DNA from 2 places in the Ruegeria sp. BG5 genome. Region 2 is predicted to be linked to the other one. Evidence: riboswitches for the same ligand, from Rfam matches in the RefSeq annotation. Region 2 holds a riboswitch; the other holds the start of a gene.

Region 1 (10,480 bases), on a different contig from region 2:
GTCTGGGCAAACTGCTGACCGATATGGTGCTGCAGGCCGCAGGCGGGGGCGACATGGTCGAAGGGTACGGCAAAGCCGCCATTGTCGGTGTGAATGGTGAGGTCGAACATGGTTCGGCCCTGATCCACACGCTGCGGTTCGGCAATTTCTACCGCGAGGCGGTCGGGGCCAAATCCTATCTGGCCTTCACCAATACGCGCGGCCCGGCAAATGCGTCGATGCAGATCCCGCTGATGGACAAAAATGATGGCGGTCGGCGCAGCCATTATCTGACTATTCAGCTGCAAGTAGCGGACGCGCCTGCGCCGGATGAGATCATGATCGCGCTGGGGGCATCCATCGGGGGCCGCCCGCATCACCGTATTGGCGACCGCTATCAGGACCTCAGGGAACTGGGCCATGACGTCGACAACCCTGCAGCTGTCTGAGCCCTTCGGGCAGGTTGCCTGTCGCGAGGCGGGCCTGTCCCATGCCGGGAAGGCCCCTCCTGTGGTTCTGATCCACGGGGTCGGCATGCAATCGGCAGCCTGGGGTCCGCAGATTGAGGCACTGTCGGAAACGCATCACGTGATCGCGCTGGATATGCCGGGGCATGGGGGCAGTGACCGCATCCCTTCGGGGTCGGGACTGCCGGTGTTTCTGGACTGGTTGCTGGCCGTTCTGGATGCGCTGAGGGTTGAACGGGTCAGTTTGGCCGGGCATTCCATGGGGGCCCTGATTGCAGGCGGGTTTGCCGTGTGTCACCCGGACCGGGTTGCCCGCGTGGCCTTGCTGAACGGTGTGTTCTGCCGCGACGCCAAAGCCAGCAAGTCCGTGATCGAACGGGCCGAACTGATCGGAACCGGGTCCTTCGATCTGGACACGCCCCTGCGCCGTTGGTTCGGGGACACACCGACCGACCGCGCCGCGCGGGGCCACGTGGCGCAATGGCTGTCGGAGGTGGATATTGACGGCTACGCGACCGCCTATGGCGCATTTGCGCGAGGTGATGCGCTGTATGCTGACGGGTTCGGCAGGATCAAATGCCCGTTGCTTGCGCTGACCGGGCAGGACGATCCCAACTCGACCCCCGCAATGTCGCAAGCGATGGCAGAGGCTGCACCATACGGGCGCGCGGTTATCATCGAAAACCACAGACATATGGTAAACCTGACCGCACCAGACGCGGTGAACGCTGCGCTGACGGACTGGTTGCACATGCCATCTGAACAGGGTGAACTGACATGATTGAATTTGACCCGAACATGCTGAACAACCCGCGCGCCTTACGCAATGCCTTCGGCACCTTCATGACTGGCGTGACCGTTGTGACGGCCCATGACGATGCGGGCAATCCGTTGGGCTTTACCGCGAATTCCTTCACCTCGGTCTCGCTTGATCCGCCTTTGGTTCTTGTCTGTCTGGCCAACACCTCCAGCAACTATGAAACCTTCGCCAAAACATCGAAATTCGCGATCAACATCCTGTCCGAGGCACAGATCGCACTGTCCAATACCTTTGCCCGCCCGGTCGAGGATCGGTTTGCGAGTGTCGACTGGGAACCCGGCCCGCATGGCTCGCCCATTCTGGGGGGTGTCTCGGCGTGGTTCGATTGCGCCATGCACAGAACCGTCGAAGCGGGCGATCACCTGATCCTGATTGGTCAGGTCAAAGCCTTTGATCAGGATATCGCGCCGGGCCTGGGATACGCGCGCGGGGCCTATGTCACACCGGCGGCCGAGGCGAGGGCGCTCAGCAAACGCTCGGACATGGTGGTGTCGGCCCTGATCGAGCGCGACGGGAAGATCCTGCTACAGGACGATGGCAACGGCTATTTGACCATTCCCAATACCGACGATGTCTCGGGCGGCGCAAACGCGGCTCTTGCCCGGTTGATCGCCGACAGCGGTGTGAATGCCGAGCCCGGCTTTATCTACTCCGTCTTTCAGGACGACGCGCGCCAGCAGCAGCATATCTCGTTTCTGTGTCAGGCCGACGGCGGTGAACCGGTTAACGGGGTTTTCACAGAAGTTAGCCCGTCCACACTGATGGATGTGTCGGACCCGGCGCTCTGCACCATGCTGGAACGGTTTGCGGCGGAAAGTCAGATCGGGAATTTCGGGGTGTATTACGGCAATGAGGTGAGCGGGCGGGTCAAGCCTCTCACCGGGGGAGTTAAGCGGACATGAAATTCTCACTTTTTGCGCATATGGAGCGGATCTCGGCGGATCAGGACCAGAAGCAGCTGTATGACGAGTTCATCCAACTGTGCAAAATCGCCGATGAGGGCGGGATGCACGCGGTCTGGACGGGCGAGCATCACGGGATGAATTTCACCATCGCCCCAAACCCGTTCCTGAACCTGATCGACGTGGCGCGCCATACCAAAAATGTGCGTCTGGGCACCGGCACCGTGATTGCACCGTTCTGGCACCCGATCCGTCTGGCCGGTGAGGCGGCGATGACCGATATCATCACCGAGGGCCGTCTTGATTTGGGAATCGCACGCGGGGCCTACAGCTTTGAATACGAACGTCTGATGCCCGGCATGGACGCCTGGGAAGCCGGCCAGCGGATGCGCGAGCTGATCCCGGCGGTGCAAAAGCTGTGGCTGGGCGACTATGCGCATGAGGGCGAGTTTCACCAGTTTCCCAAGACCACCTCGGCCCCGCAGCCGGTTCAGAAAGACGGCCCGCCGATCTGGGTCGCGGCGCGCGATCCCAACAGCCACGAATTTGCCGTCTCGCATGGGTGCAACGTGCAGGTGACGCCGCTTTGGAACGGCGATGACGAGGTTGAAAGCCTCATGGTCAAGTTCAACGACGCCTGCGCCAAGTTTCCTGATGTAGCACGACCCAAAATCATGTTGTTGATGCACACCTATGTGGCCTCGGACGATGCAGACGTGAAACAGGCGGCGGTCGAGCTGAACCGGTTCTACAACTATTTCGGGGTCTGGTTCATGAACAAGCGCGATATCTCGCAGGGCCTGATCGACCCGCTGAGCGACGATGAGATTGCCGCGCATCCCTTCTATACCCCGGAAAACATGGAGCGTGATCTGGTCATCGGCACAGTCGACACCGTCATCGATCGGCTGCGCCACTATCAGGCGCTTGGCTATGATGAGTATTCCTTCTGGATCGACTCCAGCATGCCGTTCGAGCGCAAGAAAGCCTCGCTTGAGCGGTTTATCAAAGACGTCATGCCGGCGTTTCAGTAAAGTGGTGCCATAAGATGCAGCAGTTTCAACAGTATATCGATGGCGCTTTTTCGGATGGGGCGACGCAGTTCGACAGTCTGGACCCCGCCACCGGCGCGGTCTGGGCAAAGATGCCCGAGGCCAGTGCGGAGGATGTGAATAAGGCCGTTGAGGCCGCAGATCGTGCGTTTTTTGCGCCTGAATGGGCAGGGATGACGGCCACTGCCCGTGGCAAGTTGCTGGCCCGGCTGGCGGATCTGATTGCGGAAAACGCCCCGCGTCTGGCCGAGCTGGAGACCCGCGATACCGGCAAGATCATCCGCGAGACCTCGGCCCAGATCGCCTATGTCGCTGATTATTATCGGTATTACGCCGGGCTGGCTGACAAGATCGAAGGCGCGCATTTGCCCATCGACAAACCGGATATGGAGGTCTGGCTGCGCCGGGAACCCATCGGGGTTGTGGCGGCGGTGGTGCCCTGGAACTCGCAACTGTTCCTGTCGGCGGTCAAGATCGGCCCGGCTTTGGCGGCGGGTTGTACCGTGGTGCTGAAAGCATCCGAAGAAGGCCCCGCGCCGATGCTGGAATTTGCCCGCATCTTCGATCAGGCCGGGTTCCCCAAGGGCGTGCTGAACGTCATCACTGGTGGACCGGTGGTAGGGGCAACGCTGACCAGCCACCCGAAAGTGGCGCATGTCGCCTTTACCGGCGGGCCGGAGACTGCGCGCCATATTGTGCGCAATTCGGCCGAGAATCTGGCTTCAACCTCGCTGGAACTGGGCGGCAAATCCCCGTTCATCGTGTTCGAGGATGCCGATATCGAAAGCGCCGTGAATGCACAGGTGTCGGGGATATTCGCGGCAACGGGGCAAAGCTGTGTCGCCGGGTCGCGGCTGGTGGTGCAGGCCTCGATCAAGGAGGAATTCCTCGCTCGTCTTAAGGACAAGGCCGAGGCGGTTGTGATCGGTGCCCCCGACGACATGTCGACCGAGGTCGGCCCGCTGTGCACGCTGCGTCAGCGGGGCAATGCGGTCGACCTGATCCAGCGGTCTGTCGCGCAAGGGGCCAAGCTGATAACCGGCGGGCAGCCGATTGACCGCGACGGGTTTTTCTTTCCTCCGACCATTCTGGATTGTTCCGACGTGCCGGACGCCGACAGCCTGACCAACGAGTTTTTCGGTCCGGTCCTGTCGGTTGTTTCGTTCGAGACCGAAGCTGAGGCCATCGCCATCGCCAACAATACCCAATTCGGTTTGGCCTCGGGCCTGTTCACGCAGAACCTGACGCGGTCGCATCGCATGATCCGTGCCATCCGTGCGGGGATTGTCTGGGTAAACACCTACCGCGCCGTCAGCCCGATTGCGCCGTTTGGGGGCCACGGTCTGTCGGGCCACGGGCGCGAAGGGGGTCTGCAAGCGGCGCTGGATTACACCAAGATCAAATCGGTCTGGCTGCGCACCAGCGACGACCCGATCCCGGATCCGTTTGTCATGCGCTGAGTTGCGCGGATCGGCCTAGAAATCCAGACCCAGATCGACAGTCCGATAGGAATGGGTCAGCGCGCCGGAGGAAATGAAGTCCACGCCGGTCGCGGCAATGGCAGCCACAGTCTCTTGTGTGACATTGCCCGAGGCTTCTGTGACCAACCGACCGTTCACCAGCGCGACTGCCTCGGCCAAGGTTTCGGGCGACATGTTGTCCAGCAGCACAACATCGGCACCGCCAACCTCAAGCACTTGGGCCAATTGATCCAGCGTATCCACCTCGATCTCGACCTTCATCATGTGCGAAGCGCGGGCCTGCGTCGCCTCAAGCACCGCGCGCACGCCGCCTGCCGCCGCGATGTGGTTGTCCTTGATCAGGATCGCATCCGATAGTGAGAACCGGTGATTGAACCCACCGCCATGCAAAACGGCCTGTTTTTCGACGATGCGCAGGCCGGGCGTGGTCTTTCGCGTGCAGGTGATGCGCGCGCGGGTGCCCTTGGTTTCCGCGACCAAAGCCGCTGTGGACGTTGCCACGCCGCACAGCCGCCCGGCAAAGTTCAGTGCCACGCGCTCCGCCGACAGGATCGAGGATGCCTTGCCCGTGATCTCGATCAGCGTATCGCCCTTGGCGCAGGGCTGGCCATCCGCGATATGTGTCGAGATATCCAGCGAAGGGTCGATCAGACGGAACGCCAGCGCCGCGACCTGCATCCCCGAGACCACGGCATCCTCGCGCGCGTTCAAGCGGGCCGCATAGGCCGTATCCGACGGGATTACGGTCTGGGTGGTGATGTCGCCATAGGCACCCAAATCCTCCATCAGTGCTGAGCGCACCAGGGGTTCAAGGATCATGTCGGGCAGGGCCGGATGGGTCATGCTGCGTCCTTTGCAATGCGGTCCCGCAGGGTCAGCGCCTCGTTCAGCGTCAGGGCCGAGCGTTGGCCGGGGCCGGGGGTAAGGTCGGGGAAATCAGAACGGTAATGAGCGCCACGGCTTTCCTCGCGCAAAAGCGCGGCGGCGGCGATCAGCGTGGCGGTGGCGGTCATGTTCAGAAATACGTCGGAGTCCGGATGCCGGGCCTCAAGCGCCGCGATTTCGGTCAGGGCGCGATGCAGACCGGCCTGATCGCGGACAACGCCCACATGCTGGGTCATGGCATGGCGCAGGGCAGCCAGATCCGGAGTTTGTTCGGTTGCGGCGTCGGGGGTCAGCGTAACATCAACCTTTGGTGCAGTTCGCTGGGAAACAACGGCTGCAATGTCCTGTGCGCAGGCGCGGGCAAAGACCAGCGCCTCAAGCAATCCGTTCGACGCCAGCCGGTTCGCGCCGTGCAACCCGGTCGAGGCCGCCTCGCCACAGGCCCAAAGCCCGTTCAGCGAACTGCGGCCCGCCAGATCGGTTTCGATGCCGCCCATATGATAATGGGCCGAGGCGGTCACCGGGATCGGATCGCGCACCGGGTCGAGACCGTGGCGCAGACAGGCCTCGGTCACTGCCGGGAAATGGTCCGCGATCTGTGCGCCAATCGCCGCGCGGGTGTCCAGCGCCGGGCGCTTGCCCGTCTGCGCCTGTGTGTAGACGGCACGTGCAACGGTGTCGCGCGGGGCCAGATCGGCATCGGGGTGGATGTCGGGCATGAACCGATGCCCGTCATTGTCGATCAAAACAGCCCCTTCACCGCGCAGGGCTTCGGTCGCCAGCGGGGTGGGGTCTTCGCCGACGTCGATGGCGGTGGGGTGGAACTGGACAAACTCGGCATCCGCAATCCGCGCACCGGCGCGCGCGGCCATGCCGATACCCTGACCCCGGATGCGCGCAGGGTTGGTGGTTTGCGCATAAAGACCCGCCGAGCCGCCGGTCGCCAGTACATGCGCCGACCCGCGCAGCAGAACCTGTGGTGCGCCCGGCGCGTCGGCGCTGGTCAGATAGACACCGCTGACCTGCGCGCCGTCGCTTTCCAACCCAACCGCCAGAGCGCCTTCGATGACCTGAATTGAAGGCGTTTCGCGCAGGGCCACAATCAGCGCGCGCATGATCTCGGCCCCTGCCTGATCGCCCTTGACGCGGACGACCCGCGCGGCGGAATGCGCTGCCTCGCGCGATTGCACAAAGCCGCCATCGGCGGTGCGGTCGAACCCGGTGCCCAGATCGGACAGATCAAGGATATGTTCAGGTGCCGCCTTGGTCACGAACTCGGCCACCTCACGCAGAACCGACCCGGCCCCGGCGCGCATCGTGTCCTCGGCATGGGCTTGCGGGCTGTCCGTTCGCGCCATCGCCGCCGCAACACCACCCTGCGCCCAGGCCGAGCTTGCGCCGGATCCAAGCGGTTCGGGTGAGATCATGACAACGGGGCAGGGGGCCAGTTTCAGCGCCGTATAGACCGCCGCCAGCCCGGCCCCGATGATCACCACACGCGGTGTCTGAACGGTTTGCATATCGCCGATCAAATACCCAAATGGCGCGACAGGTCGATCATGCGCTGCACCGACAGGCGGGCCTTGTCCGCTACTTCTGCATCCACCTCGACCTGTCCGGTCATCGTGTCCAGCGCGAACAGCACCTTTTCCAGCGTGATTTTCTTCATGTAGGGGCACATGTTGCAGGGGCCGACAAAATCGACCTCGGGCAGAGAATCCGCGATATTCGACGCCATCGAACATTCGGTGATCAGCAGCGCCTTTTCCGGCTTCTCATCCGTGACGTATTTGATGATCCCGCTGGTCGAGCCCGAGAAATCGGCCTCGGCCACCACGTCCGGCGGGCATTCGGGATGGGCAATCAGACGCGTGCCGGGGTTCCATTCGCGGAAGTCGCGCAGATCGCTGGCGCTGTATTGCTCGTGCACGATGCATGAACCTTCCCACCAGACCACGTTCTTCTGCGGCACGTCGCGCGCCACGTTCTGGGCCAGATACTGATCCGGGGTCATGATGACGGTATGGCTGTCCTGCGCCGCAACGATCTGCGCCGCGTTCGATGAGGTGCAGCAGATGTCCGAGGCCGCTTTGACCTCGGCCGTGGTGTTCACATAAGACACGACCGGCGCGCCGGGATAGCGGCGGCGCATTTCCTCGACGCCTTCGGCGGTGATGGATTCCGCCAACGAGCATCCGGCTTCCATATCCGGCATCAGCACGGTTTTGTCAGGGCTGAGAATCTTCGACGTCTCGGCCATGAAATGCACACCGCATTGCACGATCACATCGGCCTCGACCTCGGTCGCCTTGATGGCCAGTTGCAAGCTGTCGCCGCCGAAATCCGAAATGCCGTGGTAAATCTCGGGCGTCATGTAGTTGTGGCCCAGAATGACCGCGTTGCGCTTGGCCTTCAGATCGTTGATCGCTTTGACGTAGGGCGCGTAGATCGCCCAATCCATCGGCGACACCACACGGGACATGCGGTCGTAGATGTCGCTCATGCTTTCAGCAAGCTGGGGCGAGGGGGCAAGATCATATTTTTCGGAGAGATGCGCGCGCTGCGCGGGAAGGTCGAACACGGGACTGTTTTTCTGCCTGTTAAACGCGTGGCGTTCCTCATATGGGGTCTTCAGTGGAATGACCAGCGCTCAGACAGGACGAATTTCCCAAAAATCGGATCAGGCGCAAAACAATCCGTTTTTTTGGCCCTTGTTTTGGGCATTATCGGAAATTTCCTGCCCGGTTTCGGCCCGACGCGGCCCTTTCAGGCGGCACCTGCGGGCAGCGAATCTGGTTGTCTTTTGATCCGTTCCCCCCTAGTCAGGCTTTTACCTCGGGGTGCGTGACAAAAACGCTGAGATGCCATGGGCGAACCCGTTGAACCTGAACCGGCTAGAACCGGCGGAGGGAAAGGTAACGGTTCATCCATCCTTGCCCTCTCGCCGCAATGGAGGATGACATGAAACATCTGCTGATTGCTGCGGGAATTCTGAGTGCAACAGCCGCCATGGCGGACGACAAACCTCAGCTGACCGTTTACACCTATGACAGCTTCGTCTCGGATTGGGGCCCCGGTCCCAAGGTCAAAGAGGCGTTCGAGGCCGTCTGCGATTGTGACCTGAACCTTGTTGGCGTTGAAGACGGCGCAGCGCTTCTGTCGCGCATCCGGCTTGAGGGCGAAAGCTCGGACGCGGATGTGGTGTTGGGTCTGGATACCAACCTGATCACAGCCGCCAAGGAAACCGGCCTGTTCGCGCCAAGCGCGGTGACCGCTGAATATGCGCTGCCGATCGAGTGGTCGGATGACGTGTTTGCCCCCTATGACTGGGGCTATTTCGCCTTTGTCCACAATGCCGATGCTGCGGCCCCTGCGAATTTCCGGGACCTGGCCGACAGCGACACCAAGATCATCATTCAGGACCCGCGCTCCTCGACCCCCGGTCTGGGTCTGCTGCTGTGGGTCAAGGCGGCCTATGGCGATGACGCGCCCCAGATTTGGGCCGGTCTGGCCGACAATATCGTAACCGTGACCAAGGGTTGGTCCGAGGCGTACGGGCTGTTTCTGGAAGGTGAGGCCGACATGGTCCTCAGCTACACCACATCGCCTGCCTATCACCTGATTGCCGAAGAAGACGCCAGCAAGGCGGCGGCGGCTTTTGACGAAGGTCATTATATGCAGGTGGAAGTGGCCGGGAAACTGGCTGGGACGGATCAGCCGGAACTGGCAGATCAGTTCCTGCAATTCATGGTCTCGGACGCGTTCCAGCAGATCATTCCCACGACCAACTGGATGTATCCGGCGGTGACTCCGGCATCGGGCTTGCCCGAAGGGTTCGATACGCTGATCACCCCGGAAAAATCACTGTTGTTGTCCCCGGATGAGGCTGCCGTTGCGCGGGATCAGGCGCTTGCGGAATGGCTGGGCGCGCTCAGCCAGTAAGCCCCTGGCCGGGTGTTGGCGCAGCGGCGCTGGTCGCTGCGCTGATCCTTGGGACGCTGGCCGCCGTTGCACTGCGGGCTGATGCAGCCGGCGGGTTCGGCCCGGCGGACTGGGCCGCGTTGCGCTTTACGCTGGTGCAGGCCGTCTTGTCGGCCCTGTTCAGCGCGGCGCTGGCGATCCCTGTGGCCCGTGCACTGGCCCGGCGGCGCTTTCCGGGGCGGCGCGCGCTGATCGCGCTGCTGGGTGCCCCGTTTATCTTGCCGGTCATCGTCGCAATCCTTGGTCTGTTGCAGGTCTTTGGCCGTGCGGGCTGGATTTCCGACGTTCTGGGTCTGTTTGGCTTGCCGCCGATACGGATCTACGGGTTGCACGGCGTCGTGCTGGCGCATGTGTTCTTCAACCTGCCGCTTGCCACACGGCTGATCCTGCAGGCGTGGCAGGAAATCCCCGCCGAGAGGTTCCGTCTGGCCGCGCAGCTGGGCTGTGACGGAATGGCGATGTTCCGTCTGATCGAACTGCCGATGCTGAAACGCATCCTGCCTGGCGTGCTGGCGGTAATCTTCGCGATTTGCCTGACCAGCTTTGCCGTCGCCCTAACGTTGGGAGGGGGGCCGCGCGCGACAACCATCGAACTGGCGATCTATCAATCCTTCACCTACGATTTCGATCTGGGCCGCGCCGCGCTGCTATCCGCGCTGCAACTGGCCCTGACAGCTGCTGCTGCCCTGGCTGCCCTTCGGTTTTCGCGGGGTGACGGGTTTGGCACCGGGCTGGACCGGGCCATTCGCCGCTGGGATGGAGGGGCACCCGTCTTCGACACATTCTGGATCATCGCCGCGGCTGCGTTTCTGCTGTTGCCGCTGGCGGCGGTCGTGATCTCGGGGATCGGCGGGATTTTCGACATGCCCGCGTTGGTCTTCCGCGCGGCGCTGACCTCGGTTCTGGTGGCAGC
Region 2 (10,480 bases):
TTTTTCCCGCAAGCACATGTCCCAAAGCTGGAATGCGCGCCGTTAGGTTGCCATGCGCATCGTCAGGTTGATCCGCCCGCCTTTGGGCAACAACCGCGATGATCCGGGCCGGATGCGATCAACGCCGTGATAGGTCAGCCGGGCCGGGCCGCCCATGATGACGACGTCGCCCGAACTCAGCCAGATCGATTCCGTTTTGCCGCCGCGGGTTGTATTGCCGATCCGGAACAGCGCGTCATCGCCCAGCGATACGGACAAAACGGGCCAGGAAAAATCTGCCTCGTCCTTGTCCTGATGCAGGCCCATCTTTGCGTCCTCATTATAGTAGTTGATCAGGCAGCAATCGGGCGCGCGGTCAGGGCTGATCAGATCGCGCCAGATGGTCAGAACCGCCTCGGGTATGGCGGGCCATTTGCCGCCTTTAGGATGGTGATCCTGATAGCGATAGCCCGATCTGTCGGTGACCCAACCCAGATCCCCGGCCGAGGTCATGCGCACGGACATCTCTTTCCCCGACGGCGTCACGGGCCGGAACAGCGGCGCGGCTTTCAGAATCGGGCGCAGCGCTTCGATCACCCGGGTTTGTGCGGCGCTGTCCAGATACCCTTTCCTGATGTCGAACCCCCGCAAAAGCAGCCGCGCCATCCCAGATTCCCCATTCCTTACTTAATCCTTGCCCAAAAAGGCCGCAGATTCCCGAAAAGCTGCGATTCAGAGTGCTTGCAGGCCTCTGGTCCGGCCCTTATATACGCCGGGACGCGCGATGGTGTAGTGCTGTCGCGCACATCAGATCGGGGACAGGATGCCATAACGGGTCCGGCCCTCGGGACATCGCCTTGAAGAGAAAGGGATTGCAAAAATGGGAAAAGTCATCGGGATTGACCTCGGTACCACAAACTCGTGCGTGGCCATCATGGACGGCTCGCAGCCGAAGGTCATCGAAAACGCCGAAGGGGCGCGGACCACGCCCTCGATCGTCGCCTTCACCGAAGAAGAGCGTCTGGTCGGTCAGCCTGCAAAACGTCAGGCGGTCACCAACCCCGACAACACGATCTTTGGCGTCAAGCGCCTGATCGGTCGTCGCGTGGATGATGCAGAAGTCGAAAAAGACAAGAAAATGGTGCCCTACGCCATCGTCGATGGCGGCAATGGCGACGCGTGGGTCGAAGCCCGCGGTGAAAAATACTCCCCAAGCCAGATCTCGGCCTTCACTCTGGGCAAGATGAAGGAAACCGCCGAGAGCTATCTGGGTGAGGACGTCACGCAAGCGGTTATCACCGTTCCCGCCTATTTCAACGACGCGCAGCGTCAGGCCACCAAAGACGCCGGTAAAATCGCAGGTCTGGAAGTGCTGCGGATCATCAACGAACCGACAGCGGCCGCGCTGGCCTATGGTCTGGACAAGGAAGACACCCAAACCATCGCGGTTTATGACCTTGGCGGTGGTACCTTCGACGTGACCATTCTGGAAATCGACGACGGTTTGTTCGAGGTCAAATCGACCAACGGCGACACCTTCCTGGGTGGTGAAGACTTTGACATGCGCATCGTCAACTACCTGGCGGATGAGTTCAAAAAGGAACACGGTGTCGATCTGAGCCAGGACAAGATGGCCCTGCAGCGTCTGAAAGAAGCCGCGGAAAAAGCCAAGATCGAACTCAGCTCGACCTCGCAGACCGAAATCAACCAGCCGTTCATCTCGATGGGTTCGAACGGCCAGCCGCTGCACATGGTCATGAAACTGACCCGTGCCAAGCTGGAATCGCTGGTGGGCGACCTGATCAAAAAGTCGATGAAGCCCTGCGCCGCCGCGCTGAAAGACGCCGGTCTGTCGGCGGGCGACGTCGATGAGGTTGTTCTGGTCGGTGGTATGACCCGGATGCCGAAAGTGATCGAAGAGGTCACCAAATTTTTCGGCAAAGAGCCCCACAAAGGCGTGAACCCGGACGAAGTGGTCGCCATGGGCGCCGCCATTCAGGCCGGTGTTCTACAGGGCGACGTCAAGGACGTTGTTCTGCTGGACGTGACCCCGCTGAGCTTGGGCATCGAGACGCTGGGAGGCGTGTTCACCCGTCTGATCGACCGCAACACGACCATTCCGACCAAAAAGTCTCAGGTCTTCTCGACCGCCGAAGACAACCAGAACGCCGTGACCATCCGCGTGTTCCAGGGTGAGCGTGAAATGGCCTCGGACAACAAGATCCTGGGTCAGTTCAACCTCGAAGACATCCCGCCCGCACCGCGCGGCATGCCTCAGATCGAGGTGACGTTCGATATCGACGCCAACGGCATTGTCTCGGTTTCGGCCAAGGACAAAGGCACCGGCAAAGAACAGAAGATCACCATCCAGGCTTCGGGCGGTCTGTCCGACGAGGATATCGAAAAGATGGTCAAGGACGCCGAAGAGAACGCGGAAGCCGACAAGGAACGCCGCGAGCTGGTCGATGCCAAGAACCAGGCGGAAAGCCTGATCCACTCGACCGAAAAGTCGATGGAAGAGCATGCCGACAAGGTTGACCCGACCACCATCGAAGCCATCGAGTTGGCAATTGCCGCGCTGAAGGACGAGCTGGAGACCGAAAATGCCGACAAGATCAAGTCGGGCATTCAGAACGTGACCGAAGCCGCCATGAAGCTGGGCGAAGCCATCTACAAGGCGCAAGCCGAAGAGGGCGAAGAAGAACCGGCAGCAGCAGATGCCGCGCCGGGCGATGATGACATTGTCGACGCCGAGTTCGAAGATCTGGACGACGACAAGCGTAACTAACGAGCAACCGGGCCAATGCGGGCCGGTCCGGTTGCCGGGCCGGCCCGATTACGTTGAGGCAGAAGGAAACACTGATGTCAAAACGCGACTACTACGATGTGCTCGGCGTGACCAAGGGCGCATCGGCGGACGAGATCAAAAAGGGTTTTCGCAAGAAAGCCAAAGAGTTGCATCCCGACCGCAACAAGGACAACCCGGATGCCGAGGCGCAGTTCAAGGAAGCCAACGAGGCTTATGACGTGCTGCGCGACGCCGACAAGAAAGCGGCCTATGACCGGTTTGGTCATGCCGCATTCGAAAACGGTATGGGCGGCGGTGGCCGTCCCGGCGGCGGCTTTGGTCAGGGCGATTTTTCCAGCGCGTTCTCGGACGTTTTCGACGATCTGTTCGGCGATTTCATGGGTGGGCAGCGGGGCGGTGGCGGACGTCGCGCGGCGCGTGGTTCGGACCTGCGCTATAATCTGCGCGTATCGTTGGAAGAGGCTTACGCGGGGCTGCAGAAAACCATCAACGTGCCCGCCGCAGTGGCGTGTTCGTCCTGTGAAGGCACGGGTGCCGAAGGCGGCGCAGAGCCCACCACCTGTCCGACCTGTTCCGGCATGGGCAAGGTTCGCGCGCAGCAGGGGTTCTTTACCGTTGAACGCACCTGCCCGACCTGTTCGGGATTGGGCCAGATCATCAAGAACCCATGCAAATCCTGCAATGGCGCGGGCCGTGTCGAAAAAGAACGCGCCCTGTCGGTGAACATCCCTGCCGGTGTTGAAACCGGTACCCGTATCCGCTTGGCCGGTGAAGGCGAAGCCGGAATGCGCGGTGGCCCTCCGGGTGATCTCTATATTTTTGTAGAGGTTTCGGATCACAAGCTGTTCGAACGCGACAGCGTGAACCTTTACTGCCGCGTGCCGGTCAGCATGGCCAAGGCCGCGCTGGGTGGATCGATCGAAGTTCCAACCATCGACGGTGGCCGCGGTCGGGTGCAAATCCCGGCAGGCAGCCAGTCGGGTCGTCAGATGCGTCTGCGCGGCAAGGGCATGCCCGCCCTTCGCGGTGGCGGTGTTGGCGACATGTTCATCGAACTGGCCGTGGAAACTCCGGTCAACCTGACCACCCGTCAGAAAGAGCTCTTGCGTGAGTTTGATGATCTGGGGGAAGATAACCACCCGGAATCCAAAAGCTTTTTCTCGTCCGTCAAGTCTTTTTGGGACGGGATGAAGGGTTAAGGCGGACTGCCTCTATTGGGGCGGTCGTCCGCTATTGGGGGCTCTGCCCCCGCCGCCCGTACCGGGCGTCTCCCCCGAGATATTTGTGGCCAGATGAAGCAAGGGATCCTTTATTCATCTGGCCCAAAATACCTCGGAGCGCGAGGCAGAGCCTCGCATTTTCCCCCGCAATTCAAACGCCGCTTTGGTCTTAACCTCTTGCCCAAAGTGGCCTTATGACCTGTGGATTGGCGCTTGATTTCCAGCGCCTGCCCTGAGATTGTCCGCATCAACCGTTGGGGTGCCCTGATCAAAGGGCTGAGAGGCGTGAATGCGCTAACCCATCGAACCTGATCCGGGCAATACCGGCGTAGGGAACGGTCTAACGCATACAGACGTTTTCCATGCCCGCGTTGCCCCCAAAATGATGGAGCGACGAAGTGGCAGCAATTGCCCTGACCATAGCAGGATCCGACAGCGGCGGCGGCGCGGGGATTCAGGCCGATCTGAAGGCGATGTCGGCTTTGGGAGTTTACGGCTCCAGCGTCATCACTGCCGTTACGGCGCAGAATACGCAGGCGGTTACGGCTGTGCACGGTATCCCGCCGGACGTGATCGCCGCGCAGGTCGAGGCGGTGCTGACCGATCTGAACGTTGACGCGATCAAGATCGGCATGCTGGCAACGCCTGAAATCATCCAAACCGTAGCGCGGGCATTATCGGGGTTTGACGGCCCCGTTGTTCTAGACCCGGTGATGATTGCGAAATCCGGCGACGCCTTGCTGGCGGACGCGGCTGTGCAGACCCTCCGTGACGTCCTGTTGCCCCGCGCGAGTGTTTTGACACCGAACCTGCCCGAGGCGGCTTGCCTGCTGGATCAGCAAGCTGCGGCATCGCGAAGCGAAATGATCGAGCAGGGCAAGGCGCTGTGCGCGTTGGGAGCGCGGACGGTTCTGATGAAAGGTGGCCATGGCACAGGCGACATCTGCCACGATGTTTTGATCGGTGAAACAGGTGTTGTGGCCGAGTTTCAGGCACCAAGGCAAAACACCAGAAACACGCATGGAACGGGTTGCACCCTGTCCTCGGCGATTGCGGCCGGTCTGGCGAAGGGTTTGGCGCTGCCCGAGGCGGTGGCCGAAGCGCATGACTATCTGCAAGGCGCGATTGCCCGGGCGGATGAGTTGAATGTCGGATCGGGGCACGGGCCGGTGCATCATTTTCACCGGGTTTGGCCCACGTGACGCTCTGGTCTGTCATAGGAGCCGGGGTTGCCGGTTTGGCCGTGGCCAGCGAGCTGGTCTCGCGCGGCGAACGGGTGCAGGTCTTTGACCCCGCTGGCCGGCCCGGTCCGCATGGGTGTTCGTGGTGGGCGGGCGGCATGCTGGCCCCGTGGTGCGAATACGAAAACGCCGAGGAACCCGTTTTGCGGTTGGGTCAGAAGGCCATCAATTGGTGGGCAGAGCGAACGCAGGTGCATCGCAATGGCACTCTGGTCGTGGCGAATGCCAGGGATCTGCCGGACTTGCGCCGCTTCGCGCGCCGGACCGAAGCGTTTACCGAAGTGGATCATGCAAAATTAGCTGAATTAGAGCCTGATTTGCATGGATTCGGACAGGGCTTGTTTTTTGAACGGGAGGCTCACCTTGATCCACGGCAGGCGCTGCATGACCTGTACCGCAATCTCAAGGAACAGGGTGTCGAATTCCGCAACGATCACGCGCCTGCGCAGTTGGACAACGTCATCGAATGCCGCGGGCTGACAGCGCGGGATGTGTTGCATGATCTGCGCGGCGTGAAGGGCGAGATGCTGGTTGTGCGCTGCCCTGACGTGACCCTGACACGTCCGGTTCGTCTGCTGCATCCGCGTATCCCGCTTTATATCGTGCCGCGTGGCGATGGCATCTACATGCTGGGTGCCACGATGATCGAAAGCGAAGACAGCAGCCGTATCACGGCGCGGTCGATGCTGGAACTGCTCAGCGCCGCTTATGCTCTGAACCCTGCATTTGGCGAGGCCGAGGTGCTGGAAATCGGTGTCGATCTGCGCCCCGCCTTCCCGGACAACCTGCCGCGCATTCGGCGTCTGGGCGGGACGATCTATGCCAACGGGCTCTACCGTCACGGCTATTTGCTGGCCCCGGCGCTGGCGCAGGGCGTGGCCGATCTGGCGTTGGACAACAAACAGTCGGAGATGGTCGATGAAGATCGTGCTTAACGGTGAACCCAAGAACGTGATGGCCGTCACTTTGGCCGAGTTGCTGGAGGAATGCGGTTTCACGGGTCGCGTCGCGACGGCGGTGAATGAGGAATTTGTGCCCTCGGGCCTGCGCATCGCCCATGCTTTGAACGAAGGCGACCGGGTCGAAATCCTGTCGCCGATGCAGGGGGGCTGAGGATGCGCAGTTTCTATGGTGTCGACTTGCCCAACCCGCTGATGCTGGGCACCGCGCAATATCCCAGCCCTGCGATTCTGGAACAGGCCTTCCGCGCAAGTGGCGCTGGCGTGGCCACAGTGTCTCTGCGGCGCGAATCCGGGGCGGGGCAGACATTCTGGCAGATGATCCGCGAACTGGGGGTGCGGGTGCTGCCCAACACCGCCGGGTGCCACACGGTGAAAGAGGCTGTGACAACCGCGCATATGGCGCGCGAAGTGTTCGAGACCCCTTGGATCAAGCTGGAACTGATCGGCCACACTGACAGCCTGCAACCGGATGTGTTCCAACTGGTCGAAGCGGCACGCATTCTGACCGAGGATGGGTTCCAGGTCTTTCCCTATACCACCGATGATCTGATCGTGGGCGAACGGTTGTTAGGGGCCGGGTGCGAGGTTCTGATGCCCTGGGGTGCTCCCATCGGGTCGGGTCGTGGTCTGAACAACGAATACGCGCTGCGTGCCATGCGAGCGGAATTTCCCGATGTGCCGCTGGTTATCGATGCCGGGATTGGCCTGCCCAGCCATGCGGCCCATGCGATGGAACTGGGTTATGACGCCGTTCTTCTGAACACCGCAGTCGCGCGGGCCGGTGATCCGGTGCGAATGGCGCAGGCAATGGCGATGGCGGTTGAGGCCGGGCAACTGGCGCATCAGGCCGACCCGATCGAGGCGCGGGATATGGCCGAACCCTCAACCCCCGTCATTGGAAAGGCGTTCCTGTCATGACGCTGGACCGTTTCTATCCGATCTTCGATCATTCGGACTGGCTGCGGCGGATGCTGCCCTTGGGTGTGAAGCTGGTGCAGCTACGCGTCAAGGACCAACCGGACGCGGTTGTTCGGGCGCAGATCGTGACCTCTCGCGATCTCTGCCGCGAGTATGGCGCGGTGCTGGTGGTCAACGACTATTGGCAGGCCGCCATCGATGCAGGCTGTGACTGGATCCATCTGGGCCAGGAGGATCTGGACGACGCTGATCTGAAAGCGATCCGCAAGGCTGGGCTGAAGCTGGGCGTCTCGACCCATGATGATGATGAGCTTGAGCGTGTGCTGACCATGAACCCCGATTATGTGGCGCTGGGCCCGGTTTATCCGACGATTCTGAAAAAGATGAAATGGGAACAGCAGGGCCTGCCCAAAGTCACCGAGTGGAAGGCCCGCGTGGGCGACATCCCTCTGGTCGGGATCGGCGGCATGAGCGTTGAACGCGCGGAAGGGGTGCTTGAGGCTGGGGCGGACATCGTTTCGGTCGTGACAGACATCACCCTGAACCCCGACCCCGAGGCGCGCGTGCGCCAATGGATCGAGGTCACCAGATGAGCCGCTATGCCCGCCAGATGATCCTGCCCGAGGTCGGCGCCGAAGGGCAGGCCCGCCTGTCGCGCGCGCGGGTTCTGGTTGTGGGCGCGGGCGGGCTGGCGGCGCCGGTCCTGCCGTTGCTGGCTGGGGCGGGTGTCGGACATCTGACGATCATGGATGCGGATCATGTCGCCCTGTCGAACCTGCATCGACAGACGTTGTTTGCCGAGGCGGAATGCGGTCGGTCCAAAGCCGAAGCTGCGGCAGAGCGCTGTCGTGCGCTGAATTCCGGGATTGTGGTTGTTGCAGCAAAACAGGCTCTAACAAACGTCAATGTGATGGATTTCACCGGGCAGGCTGACGTGATCCTTGATTGTGCGGACAGCTATGCCGCCAGCTATACCTTGTCGGATGCCTGTCTGATCGCGAGCAAGCCGCTGATCAGCGGCTCGGTTCTGGGCCTGTCTGGCTATGTCGGCGGGTTTTGCGGCGGTGCGCCCTCACTGCGCGCGGTGTTTCCGGATGCGCCGGACAGCGGGGCAAGCTGCGCCACGGCGGGTGTTCTGGGGCCCGTCGTGGGAATGATCGGCGCGATGCAGGCGCAGATGGCGCTGGCGTTGATTTTGGGGATCGACCCCTCGCCGTTGGGTCAGATGGTGCAACTCGATGCCCGCACCCTGCGCAGCACCAGCTTCCGTTTTGATGCAGCGCCCGAGCCTCAGCGGGCCTTTCCCTTTCTGGCCGCCTCGCAACTGGACGCCGATGACATGATCGTCGAATTGCGGGACACGGGCGAAGCCCCGGACCCGATCCACCCGTTGGCGCAACGCCTGAGTGTCGAAGACCTGAAAACAGAGCCTAACAAAGAAAAAAGACTGGCTTTGTGCTGCGCCACCGGCCTGCGGGCCTGGCGCGCTGCAGAACAGATTGAACCGGATTGGCCGGGCGAGATTGTCCTCGTCGCGGCCTCAACCTCGTGAGTGAAAAGGAAACGCGAGACATGAAAAAGCTGATGACAGCCATCGCCCTTCTGGCCGCTGCGCCGGCCTGGGCCGAAGACAAGATGACCGTGCTGCTGGACTGGTTCATCAACCCCGACCATGGCCCGATCATCGTGGCTCAGGAAAACGGATATTTCGCCGACGAAGGATTGCAGGTCGAGATCATTCCGCCCGCCGACCCCTCGGCCCCGCCGCGTCTGGTGGCCGCCGGTCAGGCGGAACTTGCCGTGTCTTATCAGCCGCAACTGCATCTTCAGATCCACGAGGGTCTGCCGCTGAAACGTGTTGGAACGCTGGTCGCGACCCCGTTGAGTTGCCTTCTGGTGCCGAAAGACGGTCCGATCAAATCGCCTGCGGACCTCAGGGGCAAGAAAATCGGGTACTCGGTTGCGGGCGTGGAAGAGGCTGTTCTGGGCACCGTGCTGGGCAAATACGACGTCACGCTGGACGACGTTGAACTGATCAACGTCAACTTCTCGCTCTCGCCCTCGCTGATGTCCGGGCAGGTGGATGCCGTCATCGGCGCCTATCGCAATTTCGAGCTGAACCAGATGGATATCGAAGGCCGTCCGGGCACCTGTTTCTATATCGAGGAAGAGGGCGTGCCGTCCTATGACGAGCTGATCTATGTCGCAAACCCCGAGACGATGGACAAAGACATGATCGCCCGGTTCCTGGCGGCCACCGAAAAGGCGACGCAGTTCATCGTCAACAACCCGGAAAAAAGCTGGGAGATCTTTGCCTCTACCTCGCCCGAGTTGCAGGATGAGCTGAACGCCCGTGCCTGGATCGACACGGTGCCGCGTTTTGCGCTGCGTCCTGCGGGCTTTGACGCCGGTCGTTATGCAAGGTTCGAGGCGTTTCTGAACGAAAGCGGCATGGTGGACAGCCTAAACCCGGTCAGCGACATCACCATCGACGTGACCGCCCAATGAGCGGATACGGCAACGCCTTCGCGCTGATGCGCGACGCGGCGCAGGGGCCGTGGCGGGACTATACCCGCCACGCCTTTGTCGAAGGGATGAAGGACGGGACGCTGCCGCGCGACGCGTTCCTGCATTACCTGCGTCAGGATTATGTATTCCTGATCCATTTCAGCCGCGCCTGGGCGCTGGCGGTGGTCAAGTCCGAGACGCATTCGGAAATGCTGGCGGCAGCGGAAACCGTAAACGCCCTGGTCGGGGAAGAGATGCAGTTGCATATCGGGATATGTAAGGCGGCCGGGATTACTCAGGAGGCGTTGTTCGCGACGCCCGAACGGACCGAGAACCTTGCCTATACCCGCTTTGTGCTTGAGGCGGGGTATAGCGGGGATCTGCTGGATCTGCTTGCCGCTTTGGCGCCCTGCGTTATGGGATATGGCGAGATCGGCACCCGGTTGGCGTCCGAGGCCACATCCGAGACATATCGCGATTGGATCAACACCTATGCCAGCGACGAGTACCAAGCCGGGTGCAAGGCGATTGGTGAGTTGATGGATTCGGCTCTGACACGGCGGATTGGACCGGATTTCAGGGCCTCACCTCGTTGGGATCGCCTGTGCAAGACCTTCCGAACGGCCACCGAGCTGGAGGTCAATTTCTGGCAAATGGGTCTGACCCCGTGACCCCCGCACCCGATCTGACCGTCAATGGGCGGGCGAATATTGGCGACGCGCCTTTGTTCGCGCCGCTGACCCTGACCCTTGCGGCGGGGCAGTGGACCTGCCTGCTGGGCGGATCGGGCGTTGGCAAAACCACGGTCCTGCGCCTGATTGCCGGTTTGGAAACCGGAGCGGC

Evidence for each region. Region 2 has a riboswitch for thiamine pyrophosphate ahead of thiD (bifunctional hydroxymethylpyrimidine kinase/phosphomethylpyrimidine kinase). Riboswitches for the same ligand answer to the same signal wherever they lie in the genome.
Region 1: another riboswitch for thiamine pyrophosphate. It lies ahead of thiB (thiamine ABC transporter substrate binding subunit); the one in region 2 lies ahead of thiD (bifunctional hydroxymethylpyrimidine kinase/phosphomethylpyrimidine kinase).

What each region holds. Positions count from the first base shown of each region.
Region 1 covers NZ_JBQFTC010000001.1:828,810-839,289, forward strand. The annotation lists gene ACR0KX_RS03805 (amino acid synthesis family protein) at 1-428, shown strand, start outside; gene ACR0KX_RS03810 (alpha/beta fold hydrolase) at 400-1,227, shown strand; gene ACR0KX_RS03815 (flavin reductase) at 1,224-2,168, shown strand; gene ACR0KX_RS03820 (LLM class flavin-dependent oxidoreductase) at 2,165-3,202, shown strand; gene ACR0KX_RS03825 (aldehyde dehydrogenase) at 3,217-4,680, shown strand; gene nadC (carboxylating nicotinate-nucleotide diphosphorylase) at 4,696-5,544, opposite strand; gene ACR0KX_RS03835 (L-aspartate oxidase) at 5,541-7,106, opposite strand; gene nadA (quinolinate synthase NadA) at 7,115-8,167, opposite strand; TPP riboswitch at 8,413-8,516, shown strand; gene thiB (thiamine ABC transporter substrate binding subunit) at 8,548-9,528, shown strand; gene ACR0KX_RS03850 (thiamine/thiamine pyrophosphate ABC transporter permease ThiP) at 9,504-10,480, shown strand, end outside.
Region 2 covers NZ_JBQFTC010000002.1:242,301-252,780, reverse strand. The annotation lists gene ACR0KX_RS11720 (ABC-2 transporter permease) at 1-46, shown strand, start outside; gene ACR0KX_RS11715 (alpha-ketoglutarate-dependent dioxygenase AlkB) at 43-645, opposite strand; gene dnaK (molecular chaperone DnaK) at 860-2,767, shown strand; gene dnaJ (molecular chaperone DnaJ) at 2,842-3,987, shown strand; TPP riboswitch at 4,254-4,360, shown strand; gene thiD (bifunctional hydroxymethylpyrimidine kinase/phosphomethylpyrimidine kinase) at 4,407-5,210, shown strand; gene thiO (glycine oxidase ThiO) at 5,207-6,184, shown strand; gene thiS (sulfur carrier protein ThiS) at 6,168-6,362, shown strand; gene ACR0KX_RS11685 (thiazole synthase) at 6,365-7,129, shown strand; gene ACR0KX_RS11680 (thiamine phosphate synthase) at 7,126-7,722, shown strand; gene ACR0KX_RS11675 (HesA/MoeB/ThiF family protein) at 7,719-8,681, shown strand; gene ACR0KX_RS11670 (ABC transporter substrate-binding protein) at 8,702-9,637, shown strand; gene tenA (thiaminase II) at 9,634-10,308, shown strand; gene ACR0KX_RS11660 (ABC transporter ATP-binding protein) at 10,305-10,480, shown strand, end outside.